Linked DNA regions of Eleftheria terrae. The protein of the gene in region 1 interacts with the protein of each later gene in a pairwise test. Links are inferred from orthologs where the notes say so. Each region holds a gene or a part of one and is shown on either strand. Other genes may lie near its edges.

The links. The genes of interacting proteins can lie anywhere in the genome.
Region 2: the proteins of N7L95_RS14480 (region 1) and bioB interact in binary tests that used the Escherichia coli proteins (3 or more experiments, as listed by UniProt). The link is inferred for Eleftheria terrae from one-to-one orthologs.

What each region holds. Positions count from the first base shown.
Region 1 is NZ_CP106951.1:3,274,393-3,278,244, forward strand. The notes cover bases 900-3,852. They hold N7L95_RS14480 (class II glutamine amidotransferase), read right to left. Parts: upstream 2,787-3,852; coding sequence 2,013-2,786; downstream 900-2,012. Other genes in these bases: N7L95_RS14475 (HD-GYP domain-containing protein), read right to left, coding at 900-1,893; N7L95_RS14485 (iron-containing alcohol dehydrogenase), read right to left, coding at 2,898-3,852. In the rest of the region: N7L95_RS14470 (sensor histidine kinase), read left to right, coding at 1-476; more of N7L95_RS14475, read right to left, coding at 538-899.
Region 2 is NZ_CP106951.1:773,930-778,258, forward strand. The notes cover bases 797-3,747. They hold bioB (biotin synthase BioB), read right to left. Parts: upstream 2,795-3,747; coding sequence 1,799-2,794; downstream 797-1,798. Other genes in these bases: N7L95_RS03610 (SDR family oxidoreductase), read right to left, coding at 854-1,714; thiD (bifunctional hydroxymethylpyrimidine kinase/phosphomethylpyrimidine kinase), read right to left, coding at 2,825-3,747. Also shown: ergothioneine biosynthesis protein EgtB, read left to right, coding at 1-778; more of thiD, read right to left, coding at 3,748-4,329. UniProt on the Escherichia coli protein: Catalyzes the conversion of dethiobiotin (DTB) to biotin by the insertion of a sulfur atom into dethiobiotin via a radical-based mechanism.

The DNA of each region.
Region 1 (3,852 bases):
AGGTGCTGCGCGAATGCGTCGACGACCTGCGGCTGGTGATCGATTCGCTGGAGCCCATCGGCCACGACCTGGTGACGCTGCTGGCCACCCTGCGCTACCGCCTCGGCAAGCGGCTGGAGGCAGCCGGGCTGCAGCTGGAATGGCAGGTCGACGACCTGCCGCCGCTGCCCTGGCTGGACCCGACCGCCGCACTGCAGGTGCTGCGCATCGTGCAGGAGGCCCTGACCAACATCCTCAAGCATGCCCGGGCCCGCACCGTGCGCATTGCGCTGTGCAAGGCTGGCGAGCATGTCGAGGTGGTGGTGACCGATGACGGCAACGGCTTCGACGTGGCCACCATGATCACCGGCCGCGAAGGCGGTCGCGGCCTGCGCAACCTGCGCAAGCGGGCCCAGGGGCTGGGGGGCGACGTCGACTTCAGCTCGCAGCCCGGCTGCACCCGCGTGACGCTGCGGCTGCCGGTGCTGCGCGACTGAGCCCGGCGGGCTGCGCCACCGCGGCATCACGCGGCCGCCTCATGGCGGGGCGGCCGACAGGTCACTGCCTGCGATGTCGACGAAGGTGCGCACCGCCTGCCCGTCGGTGGCCGAGAACTGCTCGGCCCGGGCGACGACCGCGCGCTGGGTCTCGCGCAGCCGCCATTCGATCTCGCCCAGCACCGCCGTGATCTCGTCCTGGGCGGCCTCGTCCATCGCCTCCAGCAGCTCGGGCAGGTGCTCGGCCGGCGTGGCGTCGAGCCCGGCGCTGGTGAAGGCCGCGCTGATGCGCTGGCTGCGCTCCATGGCGCGCTTCGGCCAGCTTCCGCATGCCGGGGCCGGAGTGCGGCAGCTCGGGCAACAGCCGCTCGCGCGCCCGGCGGAAGTCCTCCAGCGCCCCGGCAACCGTCTGCAGGCGCAGGATCAGCTGGGCCAGGTCGGCCCTCGGTGCCGGCGCGCCGGCCCCCTCGGCGCGCGACTCGCGGGCGGCCGCCGTGACGCGGTCGCGCAGGGCCGGCGCGAACTCGCCGGGCACCAGCTTCACCGCCACCGCGGCGCGGTCGGCATGGGCGCCGTCGCCGCCCACCAGGCCCATCAGCATCTCGGAGGCCGCCACCAGCTGCCCGGCCAGCGGAAACGCCTCGCCCTGCACGCCTTGCGGATAGCCGAAGCCGTCCAGTTTTTGATGGTGGTACAGCACCGCCTGTGCCACCTTCGGCCCGGCGCCCGGCAGTTCCCTGAGCACATGGGCGCCGACGATGGGATGGGTGGCGATGTGCTTCCATTGCTCCGCCGACAGCCCGGCCCGCGGGCTCAGCAGCGCCGGGTCGAGGTAGAGCTCGCCGACGTCGTGCCTCAGGCCCGCGATCAGCAGGGCGTCGAGCCCGATGCCGGCCGCCGGCAGGTCCATCCACAAGGTCGCGCCGAGCAGGGCCACCCCCACCGCATGGTCGAGCTTCGCGGGCGACTGCGCAGCGTAGACGGTCAGCAGCGACTCCACCTGGGGCGACAGGCGCAGGTGGCGCATGGCCACGCCCAGCTGCCGCGCCGCCGCACTGCCGCAGAAACGCAACAGCAGCGGATGGCGCTCGAGCAGCCGCCCGGCGATGCCGTCGATGTCGCGGGTGGCAACGCCGCCGACCACACGCAGCTGGCTTTCCAGCGGCTGCTTCAGCTTGTGCGCCAGCTGGCGCTCACGCACCCGGGCGTCGATGCGGGCGCCCTTGCCGAGCAGCTTGGTGCCGTTGCTGGAGACGATGTCCTCGCTGGCCTCGATATCGCTCGATTCCGACAAGGCCACCACATGGTCAAGGTAGTGCTCGTTGACCGCGGCGGACGTTGGCAGGGTGTACCCCTCGCTGGCTGGTGCGCACCCGCGCAGCCCGCGGCCGACGGGCGCTGACGTGCGGTGAGGCAAGGCCCGGCCGCGCCACGGCCTGCGGCCCGGGCACGGCCACAGCGTTGCCCCGGCAAGGCGCATGCCGCCGTGCCGTGCGCGGTGCCGGGGCGGGCCGGTGCTGCAGGGGGCAGCCTGCGCTAGGCCGGGTGGCTTGCGGTGGCCAACGGCGCCCCGTCGACGAAGGCCTTCAGCTCACCCGGCTCGAACGCGACCCAGGCTTCGTTGTCGGTCAGGGGCTCGGTGACGATCACGGCGACCCGGTCCCGCGGTGTCGTCACCTCGGCGAAATTGACCGTGACGTCCTCGTCCTGCAGGCGGGCCACCGGAAAGGGGTGCTGGCGCACCAGGTAGTGCAGCCGTGTCGAGCAATGGGCCCACAGCGCATGGCCGTTGCTGAGCATGAAGTTGAAGGTGCCGTGGGCGGCGATCTGCGGCACCAGCTCCTGCAGCGTCTCGGTCAGTTGCTCGGGCGTCGGCACCATCGCATGGTTCTTGGCCAGCTCCTGCAGGAGCCAGCAGAAGGCCTGTTCGCTGTCGGTATCGCCCACCGGGCGGAAAGCGGCATGCAGCCGCGGCGCAAAGCCCTTGAGGTCGCCGTTGTGGGCGAACACCCAGTAGCGGCCCCACAGCTCGCGCACGAAGGGATGGCAGTTCTCCAGCGCCACCCGGCCCTGCGTGGCCTTGCGGATGTGGGCGATGACGTTGGTGCTCTTGATCGGATAGCCGCGCACCAGCTCGGCCACCGGCGAAGCCAGGGCCCGCTGGTGGTCCACGAACAGCCGCACGCCGGTGCCTTCGAAGAAGGCAATGCCGAAGCCGTCGGCATGCTCCTGTGAGCGCGTGGCAAAACCCGTGAAGCTGAACACGATGTCGGTCGGTGTATTGCAGTTCATGCCGAGGAGCTGGCACATGGGGCACCGTCGGGGAAGTCACAGGTCAGCCCATCCTAGACGAAGCGCAGCACCCGCCCGCACCACCCGCCGGCAGGCCCCGGCTTTTCCACCGTCGCGCTTCTCAGCCCTTCATGCGCTGGCTCCGTCCAGCAGGGCGGCAAACAGCCCACGGTAGTCGTCCGCCGAAGGCCGGCGCGGCGCGGTGGAGGTGTTGCCGTCGATCACGCTGTGCGCCACCAGTTCGTCCAGGTGCTGCGGGCCCACGCCCATGGCGGTGAGCGAGCCGGGCAGCCCCAGCTGGCGGTTCAGCGCCTCGAAGAAGGCGGCCAGGTCGGCCCCCGGCGCCAGGCCCATGGCTCGGCGCAGGCGGTCGTACTTGGCGCCCACATGGCCTTCGTTGAAGCGCAGCACCGCCGGCAGGATCACCGCGTTCAGCGTGCCGTGGTGCGGGCTGAGCCCGTCCAGCCGGGCCACCGCATGGCTCATCGCATGCACCGCGCCGAGGCCCTTGACGAAGGCCATCGCACCTTCGGTGGAGGCCATCATCATGTGCCAGCGGGCTTCGCGGTCCTGGCCGTCGGCCACCGCACGCAGCAGGTGGCCCTGGCCGATGGCCCGCTCCAGGCCGTCGAGGCCGACCGCCTCGGCCGGCGGGTTGACCACCGGCGACAGCACCGCCTCGATGCAGTGGGTGACCGCGTCCATGCCGGTGGCGGCGGTCAGGCCGGGCGGCAGGCCCAGCGTGAGGTCGGGGTCGCAGATCGCCACCCGCGGCACCAGCAGCTCGCTGACGAAGCTGTGCTTGCGGCCATCGCGGCAGATGATGACAGTGGCCACGCTCACCTCCGAGCCGGTGCCGGCGGTGGTGGGAATGGCGACGATGGGCGCCACCTCGCGGATGCGCGCCCGCCCCTGCGGCTCGGTCATCGCGTACTGGGTGAGCGGCGGCGGCAGGCGGGCCAGCAGCGCGACCGCCTTGCCGAGGTCCATCGGCGAGCCGCCGCCGAGGCAGACCACACCGTCGCAGTCCTCCGCCTGGTAGAGCCGCAGTGCGTCCATCACGGCGTCTTCGGTCGGGTTGGCT
Region 2 (4,329 bases), 2.5 Mb from region 1 along the record:
GCCGGCTTACCGCCCCGGCGGCACGGGCGCACCGGCAGCCGCTGCGGCGCTGCGCTTCCTCGGCTTCGAGGCCGGCGAGGCGGAGCTCGGCCATGGCGCGCGCAGCTTCGCGTTCGACAACGAATTGCCGCGGCACCGCATCTGGCTGGCCCCCTTCGAGCTGGCATCTCGGCTGGTGAGCAATGGCGACTTCCTGGCCTTCATCGAGGACGGCGGCTACCAGCGGCCCGAGCTGTGGCTCTCGGACGGCTGGGACTGCCGCCAGCGCGAAGGCTGGCAGGCCCCGCTGTACTGGCAGCGCAGCGACGACGATGGCGGCTGGCAGCACTACACGCTGCACGGATTGCGCCCGGTGTCGCACGCGGAGCCGGTCTGCCACGTGAGCTACTACGAGGCCGATGCCTACGCCCGCTGGGCCGGCGCCCGGCTGCCTACCGAGGCGGAATGGGAGTTCGCCGCCAGTGGTGCCGGCCCCCGGCCGGGCCACGGGAGCCTGCTGGAGGACGGCAGCTTCCATCCGAGGCCGGCCGGTCCCGAGCCGCTGGCGCAGGTGTTCGGCGACACCTGGGAGTGGACGCAGAGCGCTTACCTGCCCTATCCCGGTTTTCGCACCGCCCCGGGCGCGGTGGGCGAGTACAACGGCAAGTTCATGATCAACCAGATGGTGTTGCGCGGCGGCTCCTGCGCCACGCCGGGCTCGCACCTGCGACCCAGCTATCGCAACTTCTTCCCGCCGCACGCCCGCTGGCAGTTCAGCGGAATCCGCCTGGCCAAGTAAGGCCGGGGCGACGCGCTCGCCGCGCCCACCGCGCAGGGTGGGGGCGACACCGCCCCCCTGCCTGCACGGGCCGACTCAGCCGTTGATCACCTCGCCACCGTTGGGATGCAGCACCTGGCCGGTCATGTAGCTGGCATCGCGGGTGGCGAGGAACACATAGCTGGGCGAGATCTCGTCCGGCTGCGCCGGGCGGCCCATCGGCACCTTGGCACCGAAACTCTCCACCTCCTCTTCGTCGAAGGTGGACGGGATCAGCGGCGTCCACACCGGCCCGGGCGCCACCGCGTTGACGCGGATCTTGCGCTTGGCCAGCTGCTGGGCCAGCGAGCGCGTGAAGGCCACGATCGCCCCCTTGGACGAGGCGTAGTCCACCAGGTGCGCCGAGCCCCGGTAGGCGGTGACGGACGTGCTGTTGACGATGCAGCCGCCCTCCGGCAGATGCGGCACCACCAGCCGCGTCAGGTTGAACATCGAGAAGAAGTTGGTGCGGAAGGTCTGCTCCAGCTGGGTGCTGGTGATGTCCTCGATCTTGTCCTTGGGATGTTGCTCGGCCGCATTGTTCACCAGTACGTCGACCCGGCCAAAGGTCTCCAGCGTGGAGCGCACCACCTGCGTGGCAAAGGCCTCGTCACCCAGGTCGCCGGCCAGCGCCAGGCAACGCACGCCTTGCGCCTCCACCTTCTGGATGGTGTGCGCGGCATCCTGGTGTTCGTTCAGGTAGACGATGACGACGTGGGCCCCCTCCTTGGCGAAGGAGATGGCCACCGATCGGCCGATGCCGCTGTCGCCACCGGTGACGATGGCGACCTTGTCGCGCAGCTTGCCGTTGCCGGTGTACTGCTCGGCATCTGAATCGGGCGCGGGATGCATCGCCCCTTCGCGGCCCGGCTGGATGTCCTGGTGCTGCGGCGGCAGGGTCCTCTTGTCTTGCGGCATGCGGTACTCCAGAAGGTGATGCGGTCCTTCCGGTTCCGGCAAACGTCGTGCCCCGCGTGGCGGCAGGTGCACCCGCGGCGCCGCTCAGCCGGCCTGCAGCCCCAGCTTGGCAAACAAGGCCTGGTCGCGTTCCCAGTCCGGGTTGCCGGTGGTCAGCAGCTTCTCGCCATAGAAGATGGAGTTGGCGCCGGCCATGAAGCACAGGGCTTGCACGGCGTCGCTCATCTGCTGGCGGCCGGCCGACAGGCGCACCCGTGCCGTCGGCATCGTGATCCGCGCGACGGCAATGGTGCGGACGAATTCCAGCGGGTCCAGCGGCTCCAGGCCGTGCAGGGGCGTGCCTTCCACCTGCACCAGGTGGTTGATGGGCACCGACTCCGGGTAGGGGTCCATGTTGGCCAGTTGCGCAATCAGGCCGGCGCGCTCGCGGCGGGACTCGCCCATGCCGACGATGCCGCCGCTGCAGACGTGCATGCCGGCCGAGCGCACGCGCTCCAGCGTGTCCAGCCGGTCCTGGTAGTCGCGCGTCGAGATGATGCGGCCGTAGGCCTCGGGCGCGGTGTCAAGGTTGTGGTTGTAGTAGTCCAGGCCGGCCTCCTTCAGCGTCTGGGCCTGCCCGTCGCTGAGCATGCCCAGGGTGCAGCAGGCTTCCAGGCCGGCCTCCTTCACCACACGCACCAGCTCGGCCACCTTCTCGACGTCGCGGTCCTTCGGTGCACGCCAGGCGGCACCCATGCAGAAGCGGGTGGCGCCCTGCTCTCGGGCGGCGGTGACGGCCGCAAGCACTTCCGCGCTGTCCATCAGCTTGCCGGCCTCCACGCCAGTGTCGTAGTGGACCGACTGCGGGCAGTAGGCGCAGTCCTCGGGGCAGCCGCCGGTCTTGATCGACAACAGGGTGGAGAGCTGCACCTCGTTGGGCTGGAAGTGGTCCCGGTGCACGCGCTGGGCCTCGAACAACAGGTCGTTGAACGGCCGTGCGAACAAGGCCTCGACCGCTTCGAGAGGCCAGCGTCCTTCGGTGGCAGAGCACTCTGCAGGACGGCGGATCACCTGGACAGGCTGGGCAATGGCGTTGGTCATTGATGGCGGTTTTGCGTTCGAAACAGCGCGTCAGTGTATCGGGCCCGGCGCCCCGGCCGCCACCGGCCCCGGCAAGGTGCTGCGAGGCAGCGCCGGCACCGGCCAGGGCGGCTGCGCCGCGGCCGAAGCGATGGCCTGCTGCAGCCCGGCGATCGCGGCCTCCGGGTCGGTGGCCTGGGTGACGCCACGCAGCACCGCCACACCGGCTGCGCCGCAGCGCACCGCTTCGTGGCTGCGCGCTTCGTCCATGCCGGCAATGGCCACCACCGGCGACGCGAGCACATGGCACCAGTAAGCCAGGTTGTCCGGCCCCTGCGGGAGCCAGGGCATGTCCTTGGTCGTGGTGGCGTGGATGGGCCCGCAGGCGATGTAGCTGGGCGACAGCGCCTGTGCCCGACACACCTCCCAGTAGCTGTGGGTGCTCAGCCCGAGCCGCAGCCCGGCCTGGCGCAGCATCTCCAGCCCGCTGTGGCTCAAGGCCTCCAGGTCTTCCTGGCCCAGGTGAACGCCGTAGGCGCCGTGCTCGATGGCCAGCGCCCAGTGGTCGTTGATGAACAGCTGCGCCTGCACCGAACGGGCCGCGCGCACCGCGCGTTCCACTTCGCGCGACAGCCGCTCGCGCGGCGCCTCCTTGATGCGCAGCTGCACCGTGCGCACCCCGGCGCGCAGCACCCGCTCGACCCAGTCGGCACTGTCAACCACCGCATACAGGCCAAGCCGCCGGTCCTGCAAGGGTGCAAACGCCGCTGCCGGGCCGGGCCACTCGGCATGCAGACCGGGCAAGGCGCCTGCCCGCCGCGCAAAGCCGCGCATGGGCCGCACCGGCCCGGCGCCCTGCCCGGCGGCGTAGCCATGCTGCAAGGCCGCCGTGGTGGCCATCTTGCCGAGCACGCTGGCATCGGCCTCGCAAAAGCCATGGGCCAGGGCCGCCGCCATCGAGGCGGCGAACACGCACCCAGTGCCATGGTGATGCTGCGTGTTGACCCGGGGCAGGCTGAGCCAGCCGCGGGCCTGCGCGCTGTCCAGCCAGTCGAGCGACACTTCACGGCTGGCGTCGCCGCCCGTCACCACCACCGCGGCGGGCCCCAGCCGGCGCAGCGCCGCTGCCGCCGCCGGCACCTCTGCATCGGCCAGCGGCGCCTCGCGACCCAGCAGCCAGGCAGCTTCGGCACGGTTGGGGGTGATCACCGTGGCCCGCGGCAGCAGTTGGCCGATCACCGCCTCGCGCCAGGCGCCCACCCCCAGGGCCGCGCCGCTGCTGGCGCGCCACACCGGGTCCACCACCAGGGCAAGCGGCTGCTGTTGGCGCAGGCGGTCCACCCAGCCCACCAGGCAGTGCACCTGCTCGGCACCGCCCAGCATGCCGGTCTTGATGGCACGCGGCGCCAGGTCTTGCGCCAGTGCGGCAAGCTGGGCGTCCAGCATGGCCGGCGACACGGCCTCGATGCGCTGTACCGCGGTGGAGTTCTGTGCCGTGAGTGCCGCCACGGCAGTGCAGCCGTGCACCTCCAGGGCGTCGAAGGCCCTCAGGTCGG